Bernardetia sp. MNP-M8: one gene and its partner. The protein of the gene in region 1 binds, or shares a complex with, the protein of each later gene. Links are inferred from orthologs where the notes say so. Each region holds a gene or a part of one and is shown in the gene's direction. Other genes may lie near its edges. The genes, in order: mnmE and mnmG.

The links.
Region 2: the proteins of mnmE (region 1) and mnmG are in contact, whole or in part, in a solved structure (PDB 9HIP), measured with the Escherichia coli proteins. The link is inferred for Bernardetia sp. MNP-M8 from one-to-one orthologs.

The regions. Positions count from the first base shown.
Region 1 is NZ_CP147012.1:3,518,269-3,534,877, forward strand. What follows is about bases 7,695-10,659. They hold mnmE (tRNA uridine-5-carboxymethylaminomethyl(34) synthesis GTPase MnmE), read left to right. Parts: upstream 7,695-8,442; coding sequence 8,443-9,876; downstream 9,877-10,659. Other genes in these bases: V9L04_RS14375 (AAA family ATPase), read left to right, coding at 7,695-7,892; V9L04_RS14385 (endonuclease/exonuclease/phosphatase family protein), read right to left, coding at 9,954-10,659. In the rest of the region: V9L04_RS14350 (hypothetical protein), read left to right, coding at 1-174; V9L04_RS14355 (hypothetical protein), read right to left, coding at 246-1,778; V9L04_RS14360 (endonuclease), read left to right, coding at 2,339-4,429; V9L04_RS14365 (hypothetical protein), read left to right, coding at 4,615-5,157; V9L04_RS14370 (hypothetical protein), read left to right, coding at 5,213-6,439; more of V9L04_RS14375, read left to right, coding at 6,657-7,694; more of V9L04_RS14385, read right to left, coding at 10,660-10,994; V9L04_RS14390 (hypothetical protein), read right to left, coding at 11,246-12,124; V9L04_RS14395 (tetratricopeptide repeat protein), read right to left, coding at 12,137-13,069; V9L04_RS14400 (FG-GAP-like repeat-containing protein), read right to left, coding at 13,440-16,609. UniProt on the Escherichia coli protein: Exhibits a very high intrinsic GTPase hydrolysis rate. Involved in the addition of a carboxymethylaminomethyl (cmnm) group at the wobble position (U34) of certain tRNAs, forming tRNA-cmnm(5)s(2)U34.
Region 2 is NZ_CP147012.1:4,609,126-4,625,647, reverse strand. What follows is about bases 13,188-16,065. They hold mnmG (tRNA uridine-5-carboxymethylaminomethyl(34) synthesis enzyme MnmG), read left to right. Parts: upstream 13,188-13,614; coding sequence 13,615-15,516; downstream 15,517-16,065. Other genes in these bases: V9L04_RS18635 (DUF4476 domain-containing protein), read left to right, coding at 15,769-16,065; V9L04_RS18645 (hypothetical protein), read left to right, coding at 13,188-13,346. In the rest of the region: V9L04_RS18700 (dihydroorotase), read right to left, coding at 1-94; V9L04_RS18695 (hypothetical protein), read right to left, coding at 207-584; V9L04_RS18690 (hypothetical protein), read left to right, coding at 711-1,217; V9L04_RS18685 (DUF4385 domain-containing protein), read right to left, coding at 1,205-1,699; V9L04_RS18680 (hypothetical protein), read right to left, coding at 1,795-2,415; V9L04_RS18675 (hypothetical protein), read left to right, coding at 2,776-3,444; V9L04_RS18670 (flotillin domain-containing protein), read left to right, coding at 3,710-5,686; V9L04_RS18665 (hypothetical protein), read left to right, coding at 5,926-6,111; V9L04_RS18660 (hypothetical protein), read left to right, coding at 6,361-7,734; V9L04_RS18650 (IS630 family transposase), read left to right, coding at 11,030-12,073; more of V9L04_RS18645, read left to right, coding at 12,729-13,187; more of V9L04_RS18635, read left to right, coding at 16,066-16,482. UniProt on the Escherichia coli protein: NAD-binding protein involved in the addition of a carboxymethylaminomethyl (cmnm) group at the wobble position (U34) of certain tRNAs, forming tRNA-cmnm(5)s(2)U34.

The DNA.
Region 1 (16,609 bases):
AAAGTAGAGATGCTAAAAGGAGATTCTATTTATAGTTTTTCTGTAAGACCTCATACACTCTCTTCTGATTATCTGATTGTAAATTCTATAAAATATTCAAAGAAAAAAGGAATAGTAGAAGTGGGTTTTGAAACGTCTTATGGTGATGAGTGCTTTGTAAAAACTTCAAAATAGCCTTCTATATTTCTCTAATTATCATTTCTGTTCTGTTTATCCTGCTTTGGCAACAAAACAGAAAATAAAACTTAAACTATCTTCTTACAAAGGTTCAAAATCAACTCTTCCATTCTTTCATAACAACCAAACTCTGTAAAATTATAATTTTCTTTTGGTAGTTCTAATTTATTCTCTTCCAAAAAAGTAATATTAAAGTCATTTTGAGCCAATTTTATTAAATATAAAACAAATTGACGCAAACGCTCATCTTTCGAATCTTTTAAATGACGCTGATAATAATTTCTAAAATTATTTGATTCTGAAATAAAATCTTCCATTCCAGTATAAAACAAAAACAATAATTTTATCCAAATTCGGATGATATTATAGCCTGTTTTATCTTTTGTAATTGGTTCGTCGGGAAGTTGTAAGAGTAGATTTTTTCTATAAAAATTAGGTGTGAATTTCTTTACTAGTTTTGGGTCTTTGTCTTCTAAAATCAAAAATAAATAGGCTTCACGCAATCTCCACGAAGATTTGTCCCATTTATCAAGCCTTTCAAATTGTGGCGTTTCAACAACTTCTAATAAAATAAGAGCAGCTTGCTTGTAACCGTGTTTGGGTTCGTTTATTTTTAAAAGTGTATCAAAATAAAGCTCTTGAATCTTAAATTTATTAAAGGCTTGATACGTTGTGAGTTTGGTTGCCTTTTTTATTAATTGTAAGGCTTGTGAAAATTCTCCTGCATAACGATATGTATAAATTTGGGCAATCAAAAGTTCTAAATTGCGTGTGGGCGTATTTAGATGAGGATAAGTCTGAAAATGTTCTTGCCAATCGTTTGTGTTTTTTTGCAAATCTTCTAGTTTGGGTTGGCTTTGTAAAAGACGAGTATTTCTGAAGCGAAAACCATATAATTTAGCAAGTGGATGTGTGTTTTTTTCGTTTTGCTCAGATTTTTTATAATATTTTTCAGTTAGTTTTTCGGCTGCGTATGCTTCTGCTTCCCATTCAGAATATTGTCCGATAAAAAATTTGGTTTTAGCCTGCATCACTTCCCAATAGCTTTTTAGATTATCCAAAAAAATCATTTCTTCTCTCAACTCTTGGGCTTCCAACGTATATTTTTCGGTTTCATTGGCAAATCCTTTTAAGGCATAAATAGTACGAAGTTTACGTACACATTCCCATTCTGTTTCTATCAAATGATATTCTTTTGCCTTTTGGCGAACTCTTTCAATTATTTTTTCGGCATTATGATAGACATTTTGAATGAGTAATTTATCTGCAATAATCAAATACTGATTTGCTAAAAACTTGGTTTCTTCTTGATTAAAAATATCTTTTCGCTTGCTTTTTCGTATCTTTTTTTCAACCTCCAAATCACTAGAAAGCAGAAGCTCAAAAAGTTTGTTGATTAAATTTCTTTTGAGCATCAGATAACGCTTATCAGAAGGCGAAGTTTCATATAAAAAATGAGAAGCCTCTTCATCACTTTGAATAATTCCTTTTGAAACAGCATCAAAGAGTTTTCTCATTTTGGAGTCTCTAGGCAAAACTTGGTCTAAAGATTTGAGAGGATATTTGGAAAGAATAAAAGCGAGTTCAAGGAGTAAATCCATTTTTTTTTAATTTCTAGATTGCTTGTAGAGATACAAATATTATCAAAGTAGAGTTGATTTTAGGGCAAAATTAATGAATATGAATTCTGAATTAATCAAAAAATACAAAATTAAATAGTTGTTAATGTTAAAATCGCTTTACTATTATGTTGTTTTTTATCAAAATTGAAAAATAATAATATGCGATTTAATTAACAATTTGTTCACACAAAATTCAGTAATTATTTTCTATACTAATTAAAAAAAAAGTTACTTGAAGTCTTTTGAGTGTATTTTAAGCTATTTTTTACTTTACAAAGTTCGCATTAACTTCTTAGTAATCAACCCTTTTACTATGAACAAATTAATAACAAAACTTTACGAATTTATCTCATACCTCTAATAAAATATTCTAATTCTTACATAAAAATCACTTTACTATCTTAACTGTTTTTTGATTGCAAGCGCAAAGCAAAGGGACTAGTTTTGGGAATATTAGAATTACAAAAAACATTTTCATAATTCTTATATCCCTTTTACTATAAAAATTTATTTACAAAGTTCCCTTTCCCTTTTCAAAAATGACTAAGAATTTACACTTTCAATTTATCTCTGTTTTATTAATTTTTATTGGCTTTACTTTTTCTGTACAAGCACAAACACCACCTCCTTCTAATCTATCTGGTTCTGCTTTAAGAACTTGGTACAAACAAAATTATCATGATGGAAAACACAATACTTTAGGCTATTCTACAGCAAGAAGATATATGTACAACAATATTGATAATAAAAATAACTCAATTACCTGTGTTTATTCAGGTTTTGTACAGCCTTGGACGTATGGAGGAACAGGCACAAACCCAATGCCTATCAACTGTGAACATACAGTGCCTCAAAGTTTCTTTGGAAAAGCCGAACCAATGGTTTCAGATATTCATCATTTGTTTCCTACTTATGTAGATTGGAATGGTACACGCTCAAATTATCCGTTTGCAGAAATAAATGATTCTCAAACTGAAAAATGGATGTATAATTCTTCACAACAAACTTCTGTTCCCAACTCAAATATCAATGCGTATAGCGAATATGCAAATCAAACATTTGAGCCTCGTGAAGACCAAAAAGGAAATACTGCTCGTGCAATTTTCTATTTTTATACCATGTATCCAACACAAGCAGGTTCAATGAGTCAAGTTGCAGATATTAACGTTTTGTATCAATGGCATTTGTCTGACCCAGTTGATGCTGCTGAAATAGACAGAAATAATAAAATCGAACAATATCAAGGCGACCGTAATCCATATATTGATTATCCTCAAACAGTAGCAATTGCTTGGAGTTTATCTGGTGGTGGAACAGGTGGAGGAGACACAGGTGGAGATACTGGAGGTGGAACGCCACCAACAGGGTCAGAACTGTTTATCTCTGAATATATTGAAGGTTCTTCTAACAATAAAGGTTTAGAAATCTATAATCCAACTTCTTCTTCGGTTAGTCTTTCTTCTTATTCTATTCAAAAACAATCAAATGGTTCTGGAAGCTGGGGTTCTCAACTTTCATTAAGTGGTAGTTTGGCAGCAGGTCAGACGTATGTAATCGTTTATTCTTCGGCTTCTTCAACACTTAAAGCAAAAGCTGATTTAGTGACTTCTTCTAGTGCAGTTACTTTTAATGGAAATGATGCTGTTGCACTCTTTAAAAATAATTCTTTGATTGATGGTGTTGGTGTTTTTAATAGTTCGGCTACTTTTGGAGCGAATGTTACTTTGGTTAGAAAGCCTACTATAACAACTGGAAATACAACATATACAACTTCTGAATGGACTTCATATTCACAAGATACATTTACTTACACAGGAAATCATACAGTAAGTGGTGGCTCAACTGGAGGAGGAGATACAGGAGGTGGAAATACTTCTGCTCCTACAGGTTACTGTTCATCAAAAGGAAACAGTGTTGCCGATGAATGGATTCAACGAGTAGTTTTTGGTTCAATCAATAATACTTCGGGTTCGAATGGTGGATACAGAGATTATACAAATCTTAGCACAACAGTAAGCAAAGGAAGTAGTCAAACAATTACTATTTATCCTGCTTGGGCTGGAACGATTTATAATGAGGCGTATACAGTCTTTATTGACTGGAACAGAGATGGCGATTTTAATGATAGCAATGAAACAGTTTATTCTCGTTCGGCTGGAAATGCTTCCTCTGTAAGTGGAACAATTAGTGTTCCTTCAACAGCTTCAACTGGAACTACTCGTATGCGTGTTGCGATGAAATACAATGCAAATTCTTCTTCTTGTGAAACATTTAGTTATGGCGAAGTAGAAGATTATCATATCAATATTACAGGAACGGCAAAAATTTCTGCTGGTAACAATAATGATAAAAAAAATGAAGAAACGACAATTCAAAATACAGTAAATGAATTTAAAATCTTCCCAAACCCAACTACACAAGATGCAAAACTCCAAGTATCTGTTATTGAATCTCAAGATGTAGTAGTTCGTATATTTAATAATCAAGGAAAAGAAGTTTCATTCCAAACTGTTTTTGTAAATGGAAATGAAGAAATTACACTTCCTACCAATCGCTTGAAAACAGGACTTTATATTGTGGAAATTACAGGAAAAGATTTTCGTTTCACAAATAGAGTGGTTAAAAATTAAGTAATAGCAATTAATTTTAGTGGATTATAAACGCCTTACTTTTTTGAAGTGAGGCGTTTTTCTTGTGCTATTATTTTTATTGAAATTTTTTTTCAAAAAATAAGGTTTGAATTTCTGCTAACAGTCTCTTATCTTGCCTTATTATTTTAGATCTATTTCATACAACAAATTTTAATTTCTTTTTTGTGGGTCAGCGTACTACTATTATTACTATTTTGAGTGTCTTTGGGCTTACACTCTTTCTTATTTTTCTTTTTTTGATACAAAAAGCTGCTTGGCAACAAGAAAATGAGGCTTTAAATGCAGAATTAGATAGCCTTAGAACCAGTAGTCAAAATTTGGCTTTGGAGTTTGAGGAAAAAGTAGAACAAAGACGCATTTCAGATTCACTGATGCACCGAAAAGTATACGATAATTATTTTGATGCCTACGATGCTCAAAATTTTAGATTGTATGCACTCTATAAAGATTCGGAAAGAAGATATGGTTCTTCGTCTAACTTGGCTCGTGCTTTTAATATTGAAAATTCAGAATCAATAAAAAGTAATAGAGTTTTGGGTGAAATGTGGTATATTGTTCCTATCAAGGGCGTGCATTTTGTAGAAAAAAAACAAACTTGGACAAGCATTGCCAAAAAATATTATCACAATTTAAACGATTCTAGCCTACTCAAAACGTTTAATAAGGAACTGAAGCCCAATCGTTTTGTAATTGTGCCTTTTAATTAACTAAATAGAGTTTTGAGACTGTTTATACGTAATTTTTAATTTTTAATTGGTTCTAATGGATACGATTTATACCGATAATCAAATTATTTTTATCTCTTCTCTTGTTCCTGCTTATGCAGTTATTGGAGTAGGTTTTTTTTGTGTCTTTATAGGACTTATATTTTTTAGGAAAATATATAAAAAAATACGTTTTTTTTGGTTGATTTTTGGTCTTACTTTAATGGCTTTAGGAGTAATGGATTTGAAAGTGGGCAAAACAAAGAAAGTAATAATAGACAAAGAACAGTCAGCACTCATAGTTTTGGAACGCAAATATTTTGGTGAAGAAGTCAAGACATCAATTCCTTTCGATAACTTTAGTCATATTGAAGTGATGCGTGATTGGACAATCCGACAAGGAAAACTATTTTCTAGAGAAGAACTTACGCTCAGTATTTCGCTAGTCCGTTGGGGATTGCAACCCATTGAATTAGGAATTTATAGTGAAAAAACGGTTTTGAAAGATTTAGTGAACAAACTTCGAACAACTGTTTCCTTTCCTGTCCATTTGGTTAGCAATCCAGAAGATAAAAGTTATGCAAATTTTTCTAGGCAGTTTCTCAATGCTGATAATGTCGAAATTGCTTATGCATACCCACTCATGGAAATCTCTTTATTGCCAGATTCTGTGCAAATAACAGAGCCTACTTATGATCTTCCACGTCCTATAAATATCAGTATTGTTAGACAAGGAAACGATGATATGGCTATTTGGAACAACACCTATAATGTCTTTTGGATTGCTTTGGTAGGTATTCTGACTTTTGGAGGTTTATTTTTATTACAAAATTGGGTACTTCCCAAAAAAGGATTTGGAATTGCCTTTGCTCTTTTTTACTCCTCTTTTATAATTGCTGGTGTTGTTTGGATAGGTTTTGTTTTGTCAGCCTCATTTAGTAAAACACAGATTGAGTTTAGGGAAAGCAATATTTCATATTCTACTCGTCTTTTTGGGATAAAAGCCTTCGAACAAATAACGCCTAAAGCAGATATCAATGAGCTTTTGCCTATCATGAATTCAGTCAATCCAACTGATGGACAACTAACCATGGTGACAGCACAAGGTTTGGTTTTGATAATGAGTAATATTGTTGAACCTATAGATGCTGTAAATACACTTTTCAAAAAAGCACAAGGCGCACCCATGGATTACCGTATCTTGATTGATATAGAATCATTAACAATGGGAGAACGATTACTATTAGAAAAAGAAATGAGAAGATACTTGACAGGAGAAAAATAATATATTCACCTATAATTTCAAAATCCATTAGAATATCAGTTTTTAGAAATTAGATTGAATCAGTTTTAGATGAAAAACAGTTTTTTTTACATTTGCAAAATTTAGTTTATATTTGTCTTTGATAGATTATTAATTTTAATATTCAAAGATACAGAAAAGTGATTGTATTAGCATTTGCTTGAACTCATTATTTATTTACTATTTATTTTGATAGATTATGGAAAGAATACACATCAAGAATTTTAAACAGATTAAAGAAGCAGACCTTTATTTGCGTAAGTTTAATGTCATTGTAGGCGAACATACTTGTGGGAAAAGTACACTTATGAAAGTAGCTTATTTTATGCATCACTTACAAGACGAAATTATAAACGAAGTTTCTGCTAATGCACCACAGATTTTTAGACACAATTTCTTTGGACGTATGAAACAAGCTGTCCGAATTGCTTTTGTTCATCATTTTGGTTCTACAAGACACTTAGCAGATTTTACAATTGATTATTATACACCTTCTGGCGAGTTAGTTTGTTTTTATATCAATGATAATAATGATTTAGATTTATTTTTTGTAGATGATTTTGGAGATAAAATATTAGATAACTCTTTTGCTGCTGTTGAAGAATTAGTAGAACTCAAAAATAAAGGTTTAGATAGCACTTCGACAGAATGGCAAGAAGTTTTAGATGCGCTCAGAGCTAGATTAAATATTGTTTTTGGAGATAATACACAAGAACTTTATATTCCAAATAATAGAAGTGTTTGGTTTGCTATCGGAAATCGTGTTCAAACGCTTTTTGATGAAATGGAACAAACACTTAAAAGCAAAGGATTTTTACGTTTCGATTCCGAACACGAACTTTTTCATTTGCGTTTTGTACAGCATATCAAAAATAATGTACTTCCTGTTTTTAAAAGAAATGCAACGCTAAAAGATGTATTTTTTGATGTTATGAAATTTAGTACAGATGCAAATCTGACAATAGATTCGACAAGCACACAAATTGCTCAGCTTCTTCAAGGAACATATCAGACAGATACTTTTGGAGAAAAAATATTTTATGAGCTTCCTGAAAAATACGTATATCTTCAAAACGCTTCAACGCATCAACAAGAACTTATCCGTATGATTCAAGATTTGTTTTTGGCTGCTCTTCGTCAGAAACCTGTTTTGCGCTTTATCGAACACCCTGAAGCACAAGTACGAACAGATTTACATGAAACTCTTACTGAGTTTTTGGTTTGGTTTGCTACTTCTCATCCTGAAAATCAACTTGTTTTCTCTACACATTCTTCTCAAATGGTAGATACACTCAACAAAATTGTAGGAAAAGGAAAACTTCTCAAAAGTGAAGATGTAAATGTTTTGACATTAGATGATGGAAATCTAGTTACACTTTCGAACCAAGAAACTGGAAAAGTAGAAGATACTTTGACAGAAAAATATTTAGTATAAGTGTAGAAGATCAAGGCTTTCTTATAAAAACAGAAAAATGCCGTTGTTGGTGTTTTAGCGATAGCGACACCAACAACCACAAAATCCTTTTAAAATAGTTTTGAAAGGATTTTTAGTTTTTATGGAACACAGATTTTACGGATTATACAAGATTAATAAACATTATCACGGTTAATTTAGTAATGTTCATTTTTCCATAGCGACAGGTTTGCAAACCTGTCGCTATGGAAAAATAAGAGTGTTTTGTTTTTCTATAACTAATTGATTATTAGACCTGTAAATAACCGTGATAACGTTTAATACAGATTTTTTTAATAATTTATCAACAAGCCTTTGTTGGAATTTTAATAAAAACAGGATTAAAACCCTGTCCAATTTATAATTCATAGCCTATTTTTGAAAATACATCTTTATAAAAAAACACAAAAGGTTGTTTTTTAATTGAACAGGGTTTCAACCCTGTTTAGTAATGTGAATTTTTCAAAGTGTAAATTTATTCATTTTACATTCCCTAACATAACGATACCAACAAATATTTCTACTTCTATTTATGAAATTCACTGATTTTTCTGATACTATTATTGCTCTTTCTACACCTGCTGGACGTGGTGCAATTGCGCTTGTTCGTCTTTCTGGGGCTGATGCTATTTTGCATACACAGACATTTTTTAAGGGTAAAAATCTAGTAGAACAAAAAACGCATACCGTTCATTTTGGAACAATTAGAAATCCTGAAAATGAAATTTTGGATGAGGTAGTAGTAACTATTTTTAAAGCTCCTAATTCGTTTACGAAAGAAAATGTAGTCGAAATTTCTTGTCATGGTTCTCCTTTTATTGTCAAACGAATTGTTCAGAATTTTTTAGATAATTCGCCTGTTCGTTATGCAAAAGCAGGAGAGTTTACACAAAGAGCTTTTTTGAATGGTCGTTTTGATTTGGCACAAGCTGAAGCTGTTGCTGATTTGATTGCAGCAGATTCGGCAGCATCACATAAAGTAGCTATTTCTCAACTTCGTGGTGGTTTTTCTTCTCAAATAAAAGAACTTCGCCAGCAACTTCTTGATTTTGTTTCTTTGATAGAGTTAGAATTAGATTTTGGCGAAGAAGATGTAGAGTTTGCCGAGCGTGAAAAATTGACAGCCTTAGTAAAAACAATTCAGACAGTTATAGAACAGCTTTTAAGTTCTTTTGAGCTTGGAAATGCTATTAAAAATGGAGTTCCGACTGTTATAGCAGGAAAACCAAATGCAGGAAAATCTACACTTTTAAATGCTCTCTTGAATGAAGAAAAGGCTATCGTTTCAGAAATTGCAGGAACGACAAGAGATTTTATAGAAGATGAAATAAGTATTGAAGGAATTGCATTTCGTTTTATAGACACAGCAGGATTGCGTTATACAGACGATAAAGTAGAATCGATTGGAGTAGAGCGAGCAAGAAAAAAAATGAGTGAGGCATCGCTAATTTTGTATGTAATTGATTTGTCTGAATTGTTTAATGGAAATATTACAAAAGAAGAGTTTTTTACAGAAATAAAGGAAATTGAGCAGCTGAATATCAATACACTTTTTGTTTTGAATAAAGCTGATTTTTGGTCTAAAATTGAAGAAGAAAATAACTTTGAGTGGTACAACAAACTCAAGGAATGGATAGAAAAATCAGCTACTATTTTTACACAAGCCAACAATACAACAGACAAAGAAGATATTGAAAAGCTAAAAATAAAAATTTTGGAAGTCATTCAAGCTGATAGTTTCCATGCAGGCGATACGCTCGTTACCAATACACGCCATTACGAAAGTCTGAAAGGTGCAAGTTTTGCATTAAAAGATGTTTTGAATGCCTTAGAAATGGGTTTCTCAGGCGATTTGCTTTCTTTAGATTTGCGAACAGCCTTAGAACATCTAGGAGCAATTACTGGCGAAGTTTCAAACGATGAAATTTTAGGAAATATATTTGGTAAGTTCTGTATAGGAAAGTAAGAGCATGAAAAAAACGATTTGAGAAAAGTATAAATTCTCAAATCGCTTTTTAGAATATAGAACATGATTAGCAAATCTTATTCAATAAGAAACTTTCCATAAAGAGGAAAATGGTCGGAGTCAAAACTTTCTAATCGTTCAAACTCTACAACTGAAATTTTTTCAGTAACATAAAAATGGTCTAAAGGCCATCTCAAAAAATAAGAAGTTGCATCAAAAGTATTATATAATCCTCTACCAATTCTGACATCTTTCAGTTTTGTGTTATCTTCTCCAAACAAACGTTCTGTTCTGCCCCAAGCCAAATCATTAAAATCTCCTCCTACTAACGACGGATAGTTATCTTTCTTTACTAAATCTGCTATTCTAAGCAATTCTTTTTCTTCTTTTTTATTCTCCTCTATCATTTTCATTTCTCCTACATTATCAGGGTATTTGTCGCTTGGCATAGGAGCTACTGGATGTACTCCATAAAACTTAAAAACTTTTCCTGATGGCAGTGTTACAAGTGCATGAAAAGAAGGAACTTTAGAAAGATTCAAATATTTTATTTCAGAATCTTTCAATGGAAATTTTGAATAAAGAGCCATTCCATAGGCATTATCTAATGGTATCTTCATCGTATGAGGGTATTCTTTTTCCAAACTTTGTAGTTCTTTTACCCACCAATCATCTACTTCCATAGCCAATATCATATCTGGGTCTGCTTTTTCTATTATTTCTAAAAACTTAGAAGAGTTTTTGTTAGTAATAAGGACATTTCCCAAAAGTATTCCTACTGTATTTTTTTCATCAACAGATATAGTTTCTACACTTGGAACTTCCTTAGACCACAATAGATAGGGAGCCATTACACTAAGTTGAATCAAAACTGCTGAAATAAGTCCTGTAAGTAAAAGAATAGTAGGTTTGTTCCAACGAAGTTTTATAATGACAAAATAGATAAGTATGATAATAGATAAAATAAACTGTATCATTCTAGGAAAGTCCAATACCTTTAAATACCACCTTGGAATATCATAGATTAAAGATAAAATGCTAGAAATAATAATGAGTACGCTAAGCACAATAGCTATGTAAAATGCTCCTTTTCTGAGGTTACTGTATGTTTTGTTCATATTTTCTGTAAAGAAGATTAAAAAATAAAGGCAAATTGGAATGAAACCAAGTATCTCTAAAAAAACTTTTTTACAAAAAATAGTGAATAGGTAAAAAGTAATTTAGATTCTGAAGTTTGCCCTATAAAGTCATAAAACATACACACTACCCATAATGTTGTTGATTTTATTTTTTACAAAAAAAAATGACTTGAGAAAAATATAACTTCTCAAGTCGTTTTTATTTATTATTACTATTTATCGTTCTCTTTTTATTCTGGTAATAATGTAAATTTTGTTTTTTTGTTGGCATTCATTACTCCTTTTGCTTCTAAAGACATAATTCCATTATACGAAATCCATCTTCCCTTATCTATCGAAAATTCAGCAATTGCTTGATGATTAAATCTCATCATTGTATCTTTTTTTCCATCACTTTCAAAAAAACTAGGAGAATTAAAAATGCCATTTACATATTCTTCTACGTTATATTTTAGCACTGCAATCCTTTCTCCATCTATCATTTTTATATCTACTAAAGTAACTTCGTTTATCTTATAAGCACTATCACACTCAAAATTTTGATCATTGGTAATAAAATTCACATCAAGTTTCCAAGTATCTCCTATACTTACAGGTTTATTGGGCAATTCAAATAAAACAGAGATTAAATTCTTTTGTCGGCTTTGAAGCCAAAAACTATGAATTTCTCCTGTTTCAAGTACAGAGCCACGTAATACAACACCTTTATTCATCGCACTCATCATTCTAAGAATAGTCTTTGTTCCTCTGATCGTATCATTTTCAATTTCTGAATCAGATTCTCTATTATACATTTTCATCTGAATGTCTATAACTCCTTTTTGTTTTTTATGTAAAGTTGTGATATAATCCATATCAGCTACTACCTTATTTAATTGATTAAATAATTTTTGTGATTCTGACAATCCTTCTTTCTTATTAGAAGAAAGAGAATTGAAAAGACTTCCAAAATCCATTTCCATATAAGAACTATCCATTTCTTTCATAGCTGTCTTATAACTGAGTTCTTCATTTTCTTGAATTTTCCATCTCAAATCAACACTTTCTTTGTCTTGAGCAAAAGCTGTAATTGGTATGAGAGTAAGTAATACTATTAAGATATTTTTCATTTTTCTTAAAGTTTAATTGCAGTATTTAATTAATAATTGATTGACTTCTTTTCCATAATTTTTTTCAAAATTTAATGATTTGGCTTTATTCAAATATTCACACCCCTTCTCCATATCTTTTTCATCAATGGCAATTATTGCAAGGTTACGATATGCGTATGAGTTAGTAGGCTTGATAGCTAAGGATTTACTAATAATCTCTTTTGCTTCTTCACTATTGCCCATATTATGCTTATTCAACCCATAATTATTTAAAAATAAAGCATCTTTATCATTATAAATTACTTGAAAAACTGAATCAGCTTCTTCATATTTTTTCAACATGGAATAGCAATAAGCTAAATTCATTTCATTCTGAGCTTTTGGATTTAATGCTTTCACTTTTATCAAATCTTTCAATGCACATTCAAAATCTTGTGAAGCAAAACATACCTCAAGTCTTTTCTGATAATACCACCAATTATTAGTTTCGATTTCGATAGCTTTATCAAAGTTATTTTTAGCTTCTTCAAATTTGCTTTGGCTATAAAGAAGTTGTCCTTTATTAAAATAACCACTTGCCATTTGAGCAAACTCTTTAATTGCTCTATCATAATAGAAATGAGCACTATCAACTTGTTTTAAAGAAACATAACAATTAGCAAGATTTACTAATGCCATACCTAGTTCTGGTGCATCTGTAGTTGCAATTTCTAAAAAAAGTGGTTTTGCTTGTAAAATATCTTTCATCTCTGCATAGGTATTAGCGATCCAAAATTTTACTGCTATAGAAGGATTTTTCTTATACTCTTTCTGAAACTTCTTTAATGCTTTGTCATACTCTTTGTTAGCAAAATAGCTTTGACCTTCTTGCATAGTTTTGCTTGCCTGTTGTGCTTTAGCCGAAAAAGCAAATAAACAGATAAACAGTAACAACATATAGAAAACGAAATTATATTTTTTCATTTTATGAAATAGAGTTTGATAGGTTTTGACTTCATTATAAAAAACAAAAATACTATTTAAATTCTACTTTCCATTTTTTAATAAATGAAAACACCTTTTTAACCTGTAAGAATATCTATTTGAAACTGAACCAAGCGTTTTGAAATCCTTTTTAATGAGTTCTATCAAATCCTCTTCAAACTCTTTATTTTCAATATAAGCACAATTCATTTTTACAAATTCAACTATTTTTCATAAACCTGCCCTGCTGACGATATATAAATCAGAGTAAATTTAATCAAAAGGGAAATAGAGATAAAATGTCTATAAAAAAACCTTCACTCAAAGAGCAAAGGTTTTGTATAACTACTTTATATTTAAAACAAACCATCTATTGAATAATAATTGATTTTGAATAGGTAGCGCCCTTTTGATTGAAGTGAATGAGATACATTCCTTTCGGTTGATTGGTAAGATTTATTTTCAACTCATTTTTTCCTTTTTGAAAGGTTTGAGAGCTTACTTTTCTACCAATTCCATCAAAAACAGTTACTTGTGTATCTGCTACTAAAGCAGTTCCAAAACGTACATTCACTATTCCTGTACTCGGATTTGGATAAACACTGAATGTATCTTGTTCAAACTCATTTTGATTTGCTTTTACTTTTGTTGCAATTCTAGTAGCAGGATTAGGACAGAATGATACTTTGTAACTCCCTGCATTTCCATTTGGTGTATAAATAGCTACATCAGCAATCAACTCTTCACTTGCATCTATGCTTTGTTGTGTTATTTCTACATTGTTATGGAAATATTTTATTACACTGGCTACTCTCTCTACACGTAATTTATCTCCTACTTGATAGTCAATAATTACCCCAGAAGAAGGCGTGTATCCTGCAATTGCCTTTCCATTTGCAAGTACATACCATCTGTATTTAATAGAACTGAAATAAGGAGTTGTATTTTGAGTCGTTAATCCAAACATATAAGATATATTTTGAGCCACTGTATTTTCTACAAATCCGTCTTGATTTGCAGCCAAGGTATTGGTTGTATGTACTCCTGCATCCCAAGCAGTAGTGCCTGTGGTTTTGTTTACTGTTGCCCCACTTGTTGTTACATCTGCTTCCACTACAAAATCAACAGGGTAACTCAGTACTACATTTTTTGTAATACTACTAAATGCTCCACTTGCTGTAACTGTATAATATCCAGCAGGTTGGTTGCTCAGTGTATTAGTGGTACTTACTGTTGCATTTGCAGCATTTTTCCATATATAGGTAGTAGCAAACGTTCCTCCTGTCACTGTAGCAGTAGCTGAGCCAGTAGAAACTCCACAATCCAATAAAGGAGCTGAAATACTTAGATCTAAAGCACAATTGATAAATAAAACTTTAGGAAGTGTGGTATTTGCTGTGTATAAACCAGCATCTACGACTAAATCTTGTGTTGTTACGCTTGTGCTAGTATAAAATACAGAGCCATTTTTACTATATCGTATTTCTGTACCTACTCGTTCAATTTTGAATCCATCTCCTGTTTGATAGCTTCCAAAATCCCCTTTATTAACTCCTTTTTCAACTACATATACTTTTCCACTAGAAGTAGTGTAGATCGCATATTCTATAGAATTAAATGCAGTTCCATTCTCTTTTTTGGACAGTCCAATCAAAGAAGAAGTAGTTGCATTATCTACATTGAATACAATTCCCCCATTTCCGATTACTTTCTGAGTAGAGTTTGCATTAGTGTTCCATCCTGTTGTGCTTGTATGGTCTAATTGTCCATTTGCATTTAGGGCTAGATTTGTTAGGTTTGTCCACGTTAGAGGTGCGCCAATGAGATAAGAAGCGTTATAGGTGATTCCATCTTTGGTCAATTCTAATTGGTAAGTTCCTGCACTGAGTCCAGTAATATTTGCTGTATTAGCTCCGTTTGACCATACATAAGTTGCACCTGTTGCTGTAATATCAATAGTACCAGCAGTTCCTCCAGTTCCACAGTCGATTCCTGTAACGGCTGCTGTATAGGTTTGACTTCCACCTGTTGCTCCACAAAATGAAACTTGTACTTCTCCTGTACTGCCTGAATTAATAGCTACATCAGCGACTAATGTTTCAGTAGCATTAATAGTATATTGGTGTACTACAGTTCCATTTTTATAGAATTTCATTTGACTTCCTTCTCTTGCTACTGTAAATACATCTCCTTTTTGGTAGGCTACTGCTGTACCAGGATTTTTATTATAGCTTGGAACTGCATTAGAGTTTCCTACAAAGTACCACGCATAATCAATAGAAGTATAAGAGGCAGCTGTATTTGGTTTTGCTAAACCTATCATATAAGAACTTGTATTGCTGGTGATAGTATTACTTACCCAACCATTGGCAGTAGCAGCTAATTGTTGTGTCGAAGCAGAGTTTGCTCCACTTGTCCAGCCTGTAGCATTTGTTTTTGTAAGAACATTACCTGCACTACTTACGTTTGCTTGGTTCTCAAAATCTACTTCATATCCGATAGCTACGTGTTTTGTACGAGTTCCATACACACCTGTTGTTGTTACTGAATAAATGCCTGTGTTTTTATTTGAAATACTTGCTGTATTTTCTCCACTAGACCAAGCATAAGTAGTAGCAAGTGCTTCACCAAGTAGAGTTGCTGTTGCAGCACCAGCTCCATCGGTAGGACAAGTATTAGAAGTAAATGAGGTAATTTCTAAAGCAATAGGACAACTTGTAAACTGAACTTGAGGAATACGTCCATTGGGTGTGTACATAGTGGCATCAGCAATTAAATCACCTGCTGCAACGCCTCCAACTGTTCTAAATGGAGTGCCATTTTTAGAATATACAAGGGTTGTTCCTGTACGCTCTATTCTGAAAATATCGCCATTTTGATAGGTGCCAAAAGTACCTCCAACACCATATACAACACCATTTTCATAAACCACGATACTTCCAGCATTTGTAAGATAAATAGCATAACGAATACTAGCATATCCGACAGCTCCTTTGTAGTAAGAGAGTCCGATCATATAGTTATAAGCATCTTTTTCTTCTGCTGTAAAGGCAATTCCTCCATTAGCAATTATTTTTTCTTCAGAAAAGGCTTTGCTTGTCCAGCCAGTTGTAGCTGTAGATTTAGTAAGTCTTTTATCTACTAGAGTAAACTCAGTCAAATCTGTCCACGTTAAATCATAGCCTACTTCATAAGTAGCTGTATAATCTGTTCCTCCATCAGTAATAGTAACTTCATACTCCCCTGCTGAAAGTCCAGTACGGTTTTGAGTAGTAACTCCACCATCTGACCAAGCATACGTTTGGCTACCACTAAACTCAGAAACATCTAAATCAATTGCTCCTGTACTTCCTCCTGAACAACTTATGCTTGTAATAGTGGCAGCAAGTAATGGAAGTGTAAGGGTAGTTTCTGCTTCTCCAGTACCAGTTATTTCAAATGTATTTGTTCCTGCACAATCATTATAGGAATAGACTCTAAAGAAATACTGTGTACTAGGATCTAATCCTGTAACTACAATATTTGGATTCGTGGAAGTAC
Region 2 (16,522 bases), 1.1 Mb from region 1 along the record:
CTATTCCAATACAAAATTCTTTTTTCGAATCATATTCTGAGTTAATGATTCTTACTTTTGGAAGCCAATGTGCAGTTGTTTGTTCCGATTGCATTTTTATAAATTAATAACTGTGATTTTTGGTATTTGATGCAAAGGTAAAAACTTTGTTTGAAAGTTTTGTCACAAATTGGCTAAGATAAAAGCAAATATTTATTTGTTTCTCATCAATCCATTAAATGAATCTCTATTGTTTTGCCACTAGAAAAGATACGTTTCCAGTTGTAAGTTGTAATAAATTTAATTCTGTTGTAAGGCAAATATACACTTCTTTGATTTTTTTCACTATTACCTTCTATTATGAGATAGTTTTCCTTAAAAACAAGTAATAAAGGAGCAGAAACATAAATAGAAGGCTTTTGTACAAGAGAATCTGTTGTTAGTATGTGTGTAATGAGCGATAATCCCTCAAAGTCTTTTGTTTTTAAACCACCTAAAATTTCTTGACACGAATTTTTATCTAATTGAGCAAATGTAGAAATGGAAGAAAAAAAATAAATGGAAATAAAAATAAAAAAAGAAGCAGATACTTTAACAAAGTTCATAAACGATAGATTTAGTAATTAATTTGAGATAAATTTATATTTGAGATGCTAATTCCTAAATTTGGTTGCACAAAATCATAAATTAATCCTAGTTTAAAAAAATTACTTAATTTTCAATCCTCAATTATGTCTCCTATTTTACTTTCAAACCTACTGATTACCAGCTTTTTAGTTGGACTTATTTGGTTTGTGCAGATAGTTCATTATCCTATTTTTAAAGAAGTAGGCAAACAAAATTTTCATAACTTCCATTCTGCACATACTACACTGACAGGAAAAATAGTAATTTTACCTATGCTCATAGAACTTGGATTATCCTTTTGGCTCGTTTGGGAAGGATATGAAGTAGATTATACTCTTCAAAACAATTATGTAGGCGAAAGTATAAGAAACAGAATGAGTAATTTTTATTCTTTTTCTAGTATTGCTTTAGTCTTTACTCTTCTACTTTGGATTCTGACAGCTTGGATTTTTGTTCCTCTACATGGAAAACTAAGCAAAGGCTACGATATAAAAACTATCGAAAAACTTGTTTTTAGAAACTGGTTTCGTACTTTTTTTTGGTCTCTGCGACTTATTTTATTGATATACCTGACCTTAGAAGCTACCAACAACTTGAATTACATTGAATAATTTTCTTGAAATATTTTCTTTTGTTTTAAATACTCTTCATTGTCTTTTGCTAAAAACCATTTTTCTTTAAAAATTCTAGCAGATTCGGCTTTTACAGGGTCTTCTTCTTGACGTTCTAATTGAGGTCTTCCATGCGAACCACTTTGTCCTTTTTTATCTTTAGGAACTTCTCCTTTGTATTTTCTTCCTCCTTTATAATTGGCATATCTTCGTGAACGAGTATAGCCCATCTGTAAAAATTTACGAGCCATATCTGCGCCTACAAAATCTTCTTCATTCAAATATGATAGAAATAATTGATAAATCTTTTCAGAAGATTCTTTTGCTATTTCGGGAGTCTTGAATCTCCAATAAGGTAATATTTCAGATTTATAAGGCTCTACCAACAAAACACCTTGCTCTCCTTTTCCAACAGCATATAACTCTGGATTTTTACGTAAATCAAGCTCTTTATAATTGCGTGAATAATCAAATTTCTTCATAATAGATTGCTTTTTTAGATAGTTAAACTACTGATAAAGTTAAATTGTTAAGATTCTCCTTTTTTAATAGGTTACATATTCTTTAAGCTAATTTATCATTCTTTGTGGCGATTAGCGATTCTTATTGTTTTCTCATCAAATATATTTAGTAATAGTGGATTATAAATAGGTATTTTTCCTATTTCCCATTCTTGAAAGCTATTTTCAGATAATTTGTAAGAAACCCATAATTGATTGTCTTTCTTCCTATCTTGTTGTAGTATCAAATAAATACTATTTTGTTTATCCTTTGAGAAAACTGTAAGATGGATTTCTTCTCTAGAAAGGTACTTACGTCCATCATCTAGTTTTAATTTTTGCAAATACAAAGAGAGTGTATCTACCAAATCTAATGCTAGTTCAGTATTTTCTACTTGTAAAAGTATTTCATTATTTTCTATAAATGATTTTACTTCTGTTCCTGCTTTCTGATAAGAATAAAAATGTAGTGAAGCTAAACTACCTCCCATTAAAAAACATAGTACAGAAAGAATAATTCCTATTATGGTAAGTTCATTTTTTAAATCTAATTGACTTAAATGGTGAATGGTCATTTTGAGTGAAAACCCTGCACCACTAGAAAAGGATAGTAATAAAAACCCAACTATTCCTAATAAAGTAGATGGTATAAAAAAATAAAGAATATTTTCAAAAACAAAGTCTGCGATTTGTAACATGATTATTGTTATATTAAATATTTTGCTCTACAAAGCTAAGAGTTTCTTAATACAATTGGCAAGTCAAATTTAGTTTTTTGCATAAAAAGCATCATCAAAAATCAATATTAAATCAAATTGTTAAAAATATTTTAACAAAATAATCTGCTCTAAATGAGCGTATTAGCAAAATTATAATTGGAATAGTTATTGCAAAACAAAACCTTCTTTTGATACTTTACGTAAATATAACCACAAACACTTTAAGTCATAAATTTTAAAAACTAAAACTACTTTACTTAAAGATTAAACCTACTTTAAAATAAGTTTTGCTTATTTGCATCTATTTACGACTTACTACAATAATAAAATAACAAAGCCATGAACGAATTAATCACACTTTTAGAAGCTCCCTATAATTTAGTTTATGGAGTATTGGGTGCAATTTCTATCGGAATTTGGCTTATGTCAGCAATTGGATTGTTTAGTCATAGTGCAATAGAAGGATTTTTTCCTCATCCTCATGTTGATATTGATGTAGATATAGACATGGATGTAGATGCAGACGGATTTTCTTTAGGTGATGGATTCCTTACTTTTTTGAGCGTCGGACAAGTTCCCATTTCAATAATACTTACCATCTTGTTTTTTATACAAGCAATTATTGGAGTTTGGCTCAATCAGTTTGCTATCAATCAGTTAGAATTATCTATATCTTGGCAGCTTTGGACAATGTTTTTTGTCAATTTTGGAATCTCTTTTTTTGTAGCTGTTTTTATTGCAGGTTTTTTATTAAAACCCATAAAACCTTTCTTTAGAGATTACGGAATTGTCAGAACTGCAAATAGCTTAGTAGGAAAAGTAGCCATTGTTTCTTCTTCAGAAGTTACAGACAAGTTTGGAACTGCTATCTTTAAATTAGATGGAGGAGATATTGTCGATATTTCTATCCGTGTAGCTGAAAAAGGCTCTGTATTCGTAAAGAAGCAAGAAGTAGTCATTGTAGATTTTGATCAAGAAAAAAATTTATACTTCGTGATGCTAAACTAAATGTATCACAGACTTCTAGTCTGTGTAAATGATAATATTTCAGTTGTTATTTCAAACCTTCAACGGACAAGGATGTCTGTTATACATTTTACTCCCATGTGAACTTTATATGCCTTCGTTTTTGCGAAACTTGTTTTCGTACTGCTTTTCTTTTGCCAATACTACATGAAATTTAGCAAAAATTAATAAAAATTCTTTTCTTGTAAAGGAATCTATTCAATGAAAAGCAATCAAACTTATTTATCTACTTTTAATTTTAAAAAATATGAACGCAATTATTTTGCAATCAAATGGCATAAATGGTATGCCTACTTTTGTCTTTGTTGCTGCTGGTGTTATTCTATTTATAGTTTTTCTAGTAGCCTTACTCAGAGCATTTTTGAAAAAAGCAAGCCCTGGTACTGCACTTGTAAAAACAGGTTTTGGACTTCAAAAAGCATCTATTTCTACCAGTTCGGCAATTGTTATTCCACTTCTTCACAAAATAGAAACGATTGATTTGACTGTCAAAACGGTCAGAATAAGAAGACGTGAACATGAAAGTCTTTCTTGTAAAGATGGTATCCGTGCAGAAGTTGAAGTTGATTTTTATATCAAAATCAATGCAATGGACGAAGATATTCGTCGTGTGGCAAGTGCTGTAGGGTGTGGGAGAGCTTCTGATATTAGTATTCTTAGAGAACTTTTTGAAGCGAAATTTTCAGATGCTTTGAAAACGGCAGGTTCGAAACTGACTTTTGACTCGTTGTATCAAAACCGTACAGAGTTCAAAAAGGAAATCATGAAAGCTCTAGGAGAAGATGAAGATTCTGATGTAATTTTGAATGGGTATAAGCTAGACGATGTAGCTATCCAGTATTTGGAGCAGCTTCCTCTTTCTCAACACGATGACCAAAATGTTTTGGATTCACAAGGTATTAAGGAAATTGCACAAAGAACGGCATCACAAGCAGAGGCAGCCAACCTTCGTTTACGTGAAAAAGAAGTTCGTATCGCAGAGCAAAATCAAGCTGCTCAAACTCGTCAGTTAGAGATTACGCAAGATTTAGAGTTTAAATCTGAAAAGCAAAAACGTGAAATTGCAGAAACTGTATCAAAAGAAAATGCTTTAGCTGAAAAAACAAAGCAAGAACAAGAGTCTATTGAGCAACAAGCTGTTATTGCTAGAGAATTAGCAATTAGTTTGGCAAGTCAGAAAAAAGAAGAGCAATCTATTGTAGCTACAAAACTAAGAGAACAAGCTGTTAGCGTAGCTGATGAAAATAAAGAAAAAGAGATTGAACTGGCTCGTATTCGTAGAGAAAGTGAAGTAGCTGAGCAGCTTCGTGAAAAACTCAAAATGCTAGAAGAAACAGCAAAACAAGAAGCTGAAAAAATCAGAGCAGAAGAGCAAGCACGTACAGTTCAAGCTGTTGAGGTAGCAAATCGTGATAAGGAAATCGAAGTAATTAAGGCAAAAAGAGAAGCAGAAACACAGCTGACAAACCAACGTGTAGAAGCTGATATTAAAGCCTATAACTTGATTAAGAATGCACAATCAAAGCAAGAAGCTGCTGAATTAGACTTAAAAACGGCTGATAAACAAGCTCAAATTGAAGTCATTGAAGCAGACAAAGAAGCCAAGAAAGAATTGATTGCTTTCAATGTAGATGTAGATGCAGAGGCATATCGTTTGAGAACAGTTGCACAAGCAAAATTAGAGGCTGCTGAGTTGGAAAGCAAAGCTGCTGAGTTGCAATCGCAAACCATCAAACAAATTGGAGAAGCAGAAGCACATGCACTTATGCTCAAAATTGAGGCTCAAAATAAAGTGGGTAAAAATCTTATTCTTGCAGATGCAATCAAAGAACTTATTCCTTTATTGCCTACAATTATGGAGAAACTTATGGCACCTGCTGAGAAAATTGATAGCATCAAGTTCTTGAATATCAATGGAATGGGAACAGGACAAAATGGAACTACAAGTGGCTCTGGTGTAGGAGGTTTTGGAGGAAATGGTTCTTCGCCAATGCAAAGCATTATGGGAACAGTTATGGGAGTTGGAATGGCAGTTCCGATGCTCAAAGAAGTTGTCAAGACCATAAAATCAGATAATGAATATGGTGATGTTTTGGAAATGGTAAGTAGCATTCCAGGAGGCGAGAAATTGCTTAATTTCATTGAAAACTTCAATGAAGCTGAAAAAGCGAAAGAAGAAGCCAAAAAAGAAGATGATTCGGCTGCTGATGTTGAATACCTATAACCTTTAGTTTTTATTTAAACTAATTAACGTGAACTCGGAATTATAAAACAGTATTTACAGTTACTTAACAGATTAGATAAACTTTTCAGTTAGACTGACAAGTAAATACTGAGACAAAAAAAATAATTATAATTTAAAATATAATTACAAGTTCACGTTAATAGTTAGGTATTACAAAATAATTTTCAAATTATCTATTCCAAATAAGTTAAAATTTTCATTACAAAATAAACCATTCCATGAAAACGGCAGAACAACGCTTACTAGAGCAAGAACAAGAAATTCGTAACCTTAGAGAACAAAACACAACTTTAAAAGAAAAATTATCTACCTTAGATGAAAAAGCTATTTTATTTGATACAATGATTGAGTTAGCAGAAAAAGAATATAAAATTTATATGCAAAAAAATGCAAATGAAAAATAACATGAACTCGGAATTTATAAACAGCTTCTTTTAAATTATTTATAATCCAAAAATTTAACTACAATTCATTAACCCTCATTTTTCTACTCTTAGAACTACTTTTGTAGTTTTGGGAGTTTTTTTGTTTAAATTCTAACCGTCGTTGAGGCGTTGCCGTCAACGAGGATTTACTCTAAGTTAGGCTGTACAAACTATAAAAAAAATTCCTCGTATTTTTGAGTTACTACACAACAAAAAATACCGAGGAATATGTCTAAACGACAGTATGAATATAGGATAAAAAACTGGAAATCCAAAGCTATGGCACGCAGAAAAGAAAACGACTATTTAAAAAGTCGTATTAAAGAACTCTTAGATAGCCGAGATTCTTGGAAAAAAAAATATCAAGCAGAAAAATTACAAGGCAAATTAAACTTGTCTACTAAAAAAGCAAAAAGACACCAGTATAGCTTACAGGTAGTCAATTTTGTACTAGAACTATATAAATATGGTGGTATGAGTTTACGCAGTTGTCGTCATACGTTAGTTTGCTTACATCTTTGTTTTGGTTTACAAGGCAAATTACCAAGTCATAGCAGTATCCGTAATTGGTTATGCAAATGTGGAGCTTATCGTCTTGAACACACAGAAAACCAAAGTAGCGAGTATGTGGTCTATGTGGATGAAAGTATTAGTTTTGGTAGTGAAAAAATACTTTTGCTACTAGGTGTTTCAGTAGATGCTATTCCTAAAAACCGAAGTTTATCTCATAGTGATATGGAAGTTTTGGCAGTAGAAATTGGTAACGAATGGAGAGGCGAACAAATAGCGAAAGAATTAAGTAAAATAGCCTCTGAAACAAAAATAAAATATATTGTTAGTGATGAAGGTACTAACTTAAAAAAGGCTTATAAATCATTGAATTATACCCATATAGAGGATTGTACTCATATTTTAGCTAATCATTTAAAGCGACTTTATCATCAAGATGCTGATTTCAAATTATTTAGTAACCTTGTCGGTCAATTACGACAAAAATGGAATTTAAGTAAAGATAATAGTCAGTATATGCCTCCTTCTATGAGGGTAAAAATGCGTTTTGCAAATATCTTTCCTTGTGTTAATTGGGCAAAAAAAATAGTACAAAATTGGGACAATTTACCCTCATGTGTTCAAGAACAAGTTCTTTTTTTGAAAGAAAAAGAGGAGTTTATAAAAGGACTAATACAGGTAGAAAAAGTATTTAAAATGGTTTGTCAAGAGCTTAAAACTACAGGATTTGGAGTTTTACAAAAGAAAAATATTCTTAATAAATTGCTACTTATTGAGTCTCAAGCAGGAGACAAATTAAACCCAAAAGCAAAAGTTTTTATGGAGAACGCTAAATTATATTTGAATAATTTAGAAAACAAAAGTAAGAGTTTGAAGGAGGAATTTATTCTTTGTAGTTCTGATATTATTGAGAGTTATTTTGGAAAATTTAAAACTAAAATAAATCCCAACAGCAGAAGTGGTTTAACTGAATTTATTTTTACAATAGCTACTTTTGGAAGAGCTTTTTCAATAGAAGAAACTCAAAATGCGTTAGAAAACATAAAATGCAAAGAGTTAAAGTTGAAAAAAATAATGAAAAATGTTGCTTAAATCAAGGTCAAAAAATTAGGGAACTTTTTGACCTTGATTGAACAGCCTAACTCTAAGTTATCCACAGCATCATCAATCTCTTTTGCTAATTTTTTAAAATATTTATTCAATAATCTAGCTTGAGGTTTTGGAATATCAGCTAAATCTTCAAACGGCATTAAATCATTAATTTCATTCAAATCTTCAACATCATATTCATTTTTGTACGTCTTGAAAAGTTGCATTTTCTTTAATGTGTCATTATTTCCAAAACTACAATCTCTCAACAAAATAGGAACAATCAAATAATTCTCATTCTTCTGTTTGTCTAACATTATTGTTAGTTCTTCCCCTGTACAATATTCGGAAGCCAAAAAATCTGGACTTACTAGTAAAATACCAACAGTAGATTCATTCAATGCATCTTGAATTTCTTTATTCCAATCATCTCCTACTTTTAATTCTACATCAGACCAAATAGTTTCGTATTTATTTTTTGCTCCTTGCAAATAAACTTTCAAACGATTTTCCATAATTTGACGTAGTTTACGGTCATAACTACAATACGAAATAAAAATTTTCAATGGTTTGTCTTCTTTCATAGTAATAGGGTTTTTCTTATTATTAGCTTCCTCAATAAGTGGATTTTTAGCTTGTTTTCCTTCCTCTTCAAAATGAGATTTTTCAGAAATAGTTTTTTGAGTTTCTTTTAATCTATATTTTTCTGCAAAGTCTTTTACTTCTACTTTTTTGTTGTTTACTGTTCTTACAAATTGATTATCATCTTCAATCTGTGTCATCAGTTTTTTCTTTTCCACAAACTCCTTTCCATCAAACGAATAAAAAAACGTAACTTTTTCAGAAGGCTTAGTTTGCGAACCTTCATCTAAAATTTTATTGAGTTCTTTTAGTATCGCTTCCAAAAGCTCATAGTTTTCAGTAGAAATATTTACTTCTTTCTTTTCTCTATCAAAAGTAATTAAGGCATCACCGTTAAATGTTTCACTAAAAATACGTATTCCATCTCTCCATAAATCAGTTTCATTACTCAAACGTCCTAAACGACTTAAAAAACGCTCTGCAATTCCTTTATGGAAAAAAGCAGGTTTGTAAATCATATAAAAACTATCCTCATATCGCCATCTAATATGAACATTTTCTGGCTTTGGCAAATAATGAGGAACAATAAAAGTAGGATTTTCTAACTCTCTATAATTTTGCTGTTCTTTACAAAAACAAATTTCAGAACTTACCATAAAATCAATAAAGGTTTTTGCTTCATTTTCTGAATATCCCTTTTCTTGCCAAAGTTTTATTAATCTTTCAGAACTTATTTTTCCATTTTTATCTTTTACCAAACCACTCGGTTTTAAGGCTTCATAAATGGCTTCTATTGCTCACGTTTGATTGAGAATAATATTTTTTGATAATTTTTCGTCGTAATACAAAAAGCCTGTTCGATGTAAAAACAAAAGTACCGTTTCAGCTTCTGATTGTTCTATTTCTCTTTTTTTACATCTGTCTATGTATTCTTGATACGAAATTTCATTTTTCTTATCGTTTTCATTTTCTCTTAATTTCCTCAAATCATCACGCAAAAACGACCATTTTTCAGGAATTTTTGTATTTACTCTACCTGAAAGTGAAAATTTGGTGTCTTTGATAGCTTTTTTGATGGCTTCGTTTAGCTTATCTAGTCCTTTTCCTGTTTTGGCAGAAAACGATAAATCATTTTCTATGATATTTCTTGCATATTTTGGTTCTTCGCTAATATCTATTTGCTTATTTATTTCCTTTCTATTTTTCTCACTTTCTTTATCGCACTGACTATGCACCAAAATCACAGGACTATCAATAGCCAAATCTTGTGCATAATCTAACCAATAATTCAAATCTTGACGGATTTCGTGTTCTTGTTCGTCGGTTTCCAATGCCCAAACGATAATATAAACAGCATCTTTATTCAGAAAAAGACGATGCGTTCCGTGATAGACTTCTTGTCCTCCAAAATCCCAAATATTTAGTTTTACTTCTTTGTCGTCTTCTAATTCAAAAGGAGTATTTTCTTTTATCACAATTCCCTCTGTACGGTCGCTAATGTCTATTTGTATATCTTCCCACTTACCATTAGGAGATAAAAAACGATTCAAAAGCGTACTTTTTCCTACCATTCCGTTACCTAATAGCACTACTTTTATTTCTTTGTTGGGTACGAAATCTTGGTTTTGGTAGTAATTTCTTAGGTCTTGGAGGCAGTTATATACGTAACTATCTCCTAAAAGTTCTTTTGGTAGATAATCAATAGGATTTCCGTATAAAGTTAGATTCTGTAGCTTATCTAAGAGGATTAAAGACTTTACTTGACTTTTGCTCTTTATACTATTATGTGCAAGGTATAAGTATTCTAAATTATTTAATTTTTTAAAGTCTTTTATATCTACTATTTTGTTGTGCGATATGCTGATACTAGTAATTTTTGGTAAGTTAACTATAGGATATATCTCATTAATTCTATTTTCCATTACGTTTAATTCTCTTAGATTTCTAAGATTACTAATAACTGATATATCAACAATGTCATTTCCTTGTAAATCTAACTTCTGTAATTCTTCTAAATTTTTCAGGAAAGATATTTCTGTCGTCAATCCCATCTGCATATCTATTCTCTTCAAACTTCTTAATCTACTTATAAACGATAAATCAGTGTTTTCTGCTGGATAGATAGATAACCAAGATATAGATTTTAGATTTTCTAACGGTTTCATAACAAGTACAACATTTGTAACTATATCTAATTGCTTGATATTAATTAATCTCTCAAAAACTTTCATATCTACTTTCGATGATATTTCTATTGATAAATGTTCTAATAAATGCAACTCTGCTAAACCTTCTATGTTAGATATTGGATTAGCATGAAGAGTCAATTTTTTTAATTTTTTCAGAGAGCTAAGTCCTATAATACTTGATACTTTATTTTCACCTAAATGTAATTGTTCAAGTAATAATAGGTTAGATAAAGGATCAATATTAGTAATCTGGTTTTGACTAACATCTAAATATGTTAATTGCTTAAGTTTTGCTAGAAAACATATATCTGAAATTTTATTCTCTACTAATTCTAGACTTATTAAACTATATATTTCACTAATGGGAGTAAAATCAGCTATTGGACTAAAGTTGACTTTAAGTATTTTTAAGTGTAAAAATCTATCTATAAATTTTAAATTTTCACCTTCTAATTTCGTAATTATTAGATATATACTCATCCGTAATTAGATTTCAAAAATATCTAAATTTTGATTATTTTTAGCTTATGAATTTTCAACTTAGTATTTCTGAACGAGATATTTTAAAAGATTATCGTAAAAGTTCTTCAGGAAAGAAGGACTATATTCGTTGTACTGTTCTTTTAGGTCTTGACCAAGGTAAGTCAGCAAAAGAGTTGTCAGAGCTTTTAGGTGTTGATTTAAGTAGTTTTTATAATTATGTAAAAAGTTATAATTCCTGTGGTCTTTCTGGTTTTATTTCTTCTAATTATTTAGGTTTTTGGGGTAAGTTGGATAGTTTTGATTTGGCAGCTTTAGATAAAGAACTTCGTTCTCACTTGCATAAAAACTGCCAGTCTATTGCTTATTGGATAAAAGAAAATTTAGGTATTGATTACGCTATTAAAAGTCTTCCTAGTTTGATGAAACGTCTAGGTTTTTCTTATAAAAAGACAAAAACAGTTCCTGCTAAAGCTGATAAAGAACTTCAAACTCACTTTATAGAAGATATAGAGGCTTTGATAGAGCGTTTAGATTCAGAAAATGCTGTTCTACTCTACGCAGATGCTGTTCATCCTCAATGGAATACCCGAAGTAATTATGCTTGGATTCCAACAGGAGAGGAAAGAGAAATTAAAAGTAGTAGTGGTAGAAAGCGCATAAATTTGACAGGTACAGTAAACATTCAAAATCCAAGCGATATACTCATTAGTGAATCAGAAACAGTTGATTCAGAGAGTGTAAGAGAATTTTTAGATAAAGTAGAAGCAGCCTATTTAGATAAAAGCAAGGTGTATATGGTCTTAGACCAAGCCTCCTATTTCAAATCTTATTTGGTGCAAGACTGGGTATATGGCTCTAAAATAGAACTCATTTACTTGCCTGCCTACTCGCCTAATTTAAACTTAATTGAAAGACTTTGGAAGTTGATGAGAAAGAAAATAATTGATTATGAATACTACAATACATTTGAAAAATTTAGGACTAACGTCCTTGCATTTTTTGAATATATCGTTGATTATAAAGATGAGCTAGAAACACTTTTAGCACCTAATTTTCACGTCCAATTTTCGAAAACCAATTTCTATTGAGTATAACAACTTGTCTAATTTAGCAATACAACTGTTTTCTCGTACATGACAGTCTCTTATTCTTAAACCTATTATTTCTCTATTAGAGTCTGTTAGATAAACATTATAACGATGTAAGTCTGAATGAAAAAATAATTCCTTTGATTTTACCTCAAACATTTCTAACCCAAGTTCTTTCTCAAGCCACAAAATCTGTTCTGGTTTATTTACTTCTTTATTATCCATTAACTGTATTTTTAGATTTTTTATTAGCTTAATAAGAACGCAACTATTTTTATAAAAACAAAATGGTTTTTGGTGTTTTTTAATTCAACCGTCGTTGAGGCTTCGCCGTCAAATGAGGTTTTAAGTTATAATCCTCAACGACGGCAACGCCTCGTTCGACGGTTGTGTTGGTTTGGGTATTTTAGATTTTATTGTATCTTGATAATCTAATTTATCATTCATTATAAACCGTCGTTGAGGCTTCGCCGTCAAACGAGGTTTTAAATTATAATCCTCAACGACGGCAAAGCCTCGTTTGACGGTTGTGTTGAATTATGTTTTTACGATTGTATTGTGTTGATTATTTTAGATTTTATTGTATCTTGATAGTCTAATTTATCATTCATTATAAACTGTTGTTGATGCTTCGCCGTCAATGAGGATTAAAGTTATGGCATACAAAATACCTTTAGAGTCTGGCGAAATATACCACATCTACAATCGTGGTATTGATGGTTGTAATTTGTTCTATGAACAACAGAATTATACTTTCTTCTTAGAAAAATACGCTAAATATGTTTCTCCTGTAATGGATACTTTTGCTTACTGTTTATTAGGAAATCATTTTCATCTTTTGGTACGTATCAAGTCCGAAGAACAGCGTACACAACTTAGAGAAAAACCTTCGCCTAAAGGAACGCATATTACGCTGAATCCTAGCCGACAGTTGGGACATTTTTTCAATACGTATGCTAATGCCATCAATAAGAAGTATAAACGTACAGGCTCACTTTTTGAAGAAGCCTTCGAACGCAAAAAAGTAACTTCTGATTCTTACTTGACTACGTTGATAGATTATATTCATAAAAACCCAGTAAAACACGGTTTTACAAACGACTTTACAGATTATCCTCATTCTTCTTATCACAGTCATCTATCAGAAAAAAATACAAAATTAGATAGAGAGTATGTTTTAGAATGGTTTGGAGGTAGAAATGAGCTTCAAAAATTTCATATCCAACAACAAGATTATGATAAAATAAAGGATTTGATAATTGAGTTTGATTGATGTTTGAAACCGTCAACGAGGCGTTGCCGTCGTTGAGGATTATAACAGTTTAAAACCTCGTTTGACGGCAACGCCTCAACGACGGTTGAACATAAAACACTAAAAATCAAGGAACTAAAAATTAGTAAAAAACGCTAGAATAGTGTAATTTTGTAGAATTATTCTAAAATAAAAAGAATTTAAAAACACAGAAACAGAAATCCTATTTCTTCGCAGAAGAAACTAAGAAATTAACTGATAACTGTTCACTGATAACTGGTAACTGTTTATGTATGATGTAATAATAGTGGGCGCAGGACACGCAGGTTGTGAAGCAGCCCACACAGCAGCCACATTAGGCTCAAAAGTTTTGTTGGTAACAATGAATATGCACACAATAGCTCAAATGAGTTGTAATCCTGCTATGGGTGGTGTTGCAAAGGGACAAATAGTAAGAGAAATAGATGCGTTAGGTGGGATGTCTGGAATTATTACAGACAAAACAATGATACAATTCCGAATGCTCAACCGTTCGAAAGGTGCTGCAATGTGGAGTCCACGTTGTCAGAGCGATAGAATGCGCTTTGCCGAAGAATGGCGAACAGCTTTAGAAAACAATAAAAATATTGACCTTTGGCAAGAAATGGTCGAAGGTTTGGTGGTGCGTGATGGACGTGTGTGTGGAGTCAGAACGCAATTAGGAATTGAGTTTGAAGGAAAAACAGTAATCCTCACCAACGGAACTTTCCTAAACGGACTTATTCATATTGGCGAAAAACAATTTGGAGGAGGACGTGCAGGCGAGCGAGCAGCCACAGGAATTACAGGACAATTAGTAGAATTAGGTTTTGAGGCTGGCAGAATGAAAACAGGAACGCCACCACGAGTAGATGGAAGAACCATTAATTATGAAGCCATTGAAGAACAAAAAGGAGATGAAAATCCTTCAAAATTTTCATATTCTGATGAAACGACCTCTTTAGTAAATCAAAGAAGTTGTTATATCACTTATACAAATCCAAAAGTTCATGAGATTTTGCAAACTGGTTTTGAGAAATCGCCTATGTTTGCAGGACGTATAAAAGGACTGGGTCCAAGATATTGTCCTTCTATTGAAGATAAAATTGTTCGTTTTTCGGAGCGTGATAGACACCAAATTTTTGTAGAACCCGAAGGTTGGGACACCGTAGAAGTCTATGTAAATGGTTTTTCGACTTCGCTTCCGTATGAAGTTCAGCAAAAAGCATTGAATCAAATTGTAGGTTTTGAGAAAGCAAAAATGTTCCGTCCCGGATATGCGATTGAGTATGACTTTTTCCAACCCACACAATTAAAGGAAACATTAGAAACAAAACGCATTGAAAACCTGTATTTTGCAGGTCAGATAAATGGAACTACTGGCTATGAAGAAGCTGCTTGTCAAGGACTTATGGCAGGAATAAACGCCCACCAAAAAGCACATGAAAAAGAAGCCTTTACGCTTTCTCGTTCTGATGCCTATATTGGTGTTTTGATTGATGATTTGATTCATAAAGGCACAGATGAGCCGTACAGAATGTTTACTTCAAGAGCCGAATATCGTATTTTGCTTCGTCAAGATAATGCTGATGTTCGTCTTACGCAGAAAGGTTTTGATTTAGGTTTGGCTTCTGAAACTCGTCTTCAAAAAATGAAACAAAAAGAAGAAGAAGTAAAAGAAGTAATTAAAGTTTTGTCTAAAAGAAGTCTTGAGTTAGAAGATGCAAACCCTGTTTTGGCAGCATTAGGAACGTCAGAACTCAAGCAGAAAGTAAAATCTATTGATGTTTTGAAGCGTCCACAGGTTCAGCTTTCAGATTTGGGTAAAATGAACAGCGAAATAGCTAATCTTTTAGAAAAATATTCTGTTTCTGATTCAGAAAATGGAAGTAGTACAAACAATAGGAATAATGAAGAGATTTTGGAACAAGCCGAAATTCAAATCAAATATTCTGAATATGTTGAGAAAGAACAAAAGCTAGTTGAGAAAATGCACCGTTTGGAAGGTTTACACTTATTTGATGGTCTTGATTATCATTCTATGCCTTCGCTTTCTATGGAAGCACGTAAAAAACTAACTCAAATTCAGCCTCGCACATTAGGACAAGCCTCACGAATTAGTGGAATTAGTCCTTCTGATATTTCTGTTTTGATGGTTTACTTGAATAGATAAATGTATTTTTGTCGTCGGTGAGGACACCGACAACGGCATTGATAATTCAAAACTTTGTAAGTAGTTTTTTGGTAATCCGAAACAACTCTGACAATAGTTTGAAATAGAAAAAGCCTATTAGATTTTTATAATCTGATAGGCTTTTTTGTGTTTACTAATAGGATTGTTGGAAGTAGAGATAACAATAAATAGGTTTAGTTTTTGTCTTATGGATTCATTATTAATCCATAAACTATTATAAAAATCCTATCTATGAAAACTTATTTAACTTCTTTTTCCTTTATTGTATATCTTGTGTTATTTAGTCATTTTTCTCTTGCTCAGAACACTAATTGTACAAAAGCATTGTCTGATTATTTATTTCAGAGTAAAAAGAATTTTATTGAAAGACAAAGTATTCAAAAATCTAAATTAGAGGCTGCACTAAAATTAAGTAAAGAGAACTGCCTAAGTACAGCTCAAATCAAATTAATCATTTCGTTATTTACAGGAGATTTAGAGAGGCTTTTAGTTGCAAAAAACGCATATAATTCTAGTATTGATAAAGAAAATTTTTATCAAATCTACGATACTTTTTCTAGTGCTATTTTGTTATATGATTTTGTAAAAAGTAAAGAATCTCATCATTCTACTACTTCTACTTCCCAGTCATCAAATAGCTATTCTTCTTATTTTGTAAGTACAGAAGAATTTCAAGAAATAAAAGAATTGTTGAAATCTGAATCTATCGACAGTCGGAAAAATGACAAAATAAAAAAGATTTTGAAGAAATATCCCCCTTGTTTTTCTATAAATCAAATTAAGGAACTAATGAATCTGTATAGTTTTAGTAGTTACAAATTAGAGTTTACAAAAATTATGTATCAATATGTACTACCAAATGATAAAAGAAGGTACTATCTAATAGCTGAGGAATTTTCCTATTTTGATAAACAAGAACTATTAGAATATATAGAGGATAATTAGTTAATTTGAAAATAAAGAAGCCTATTAGAGTTATAGAATC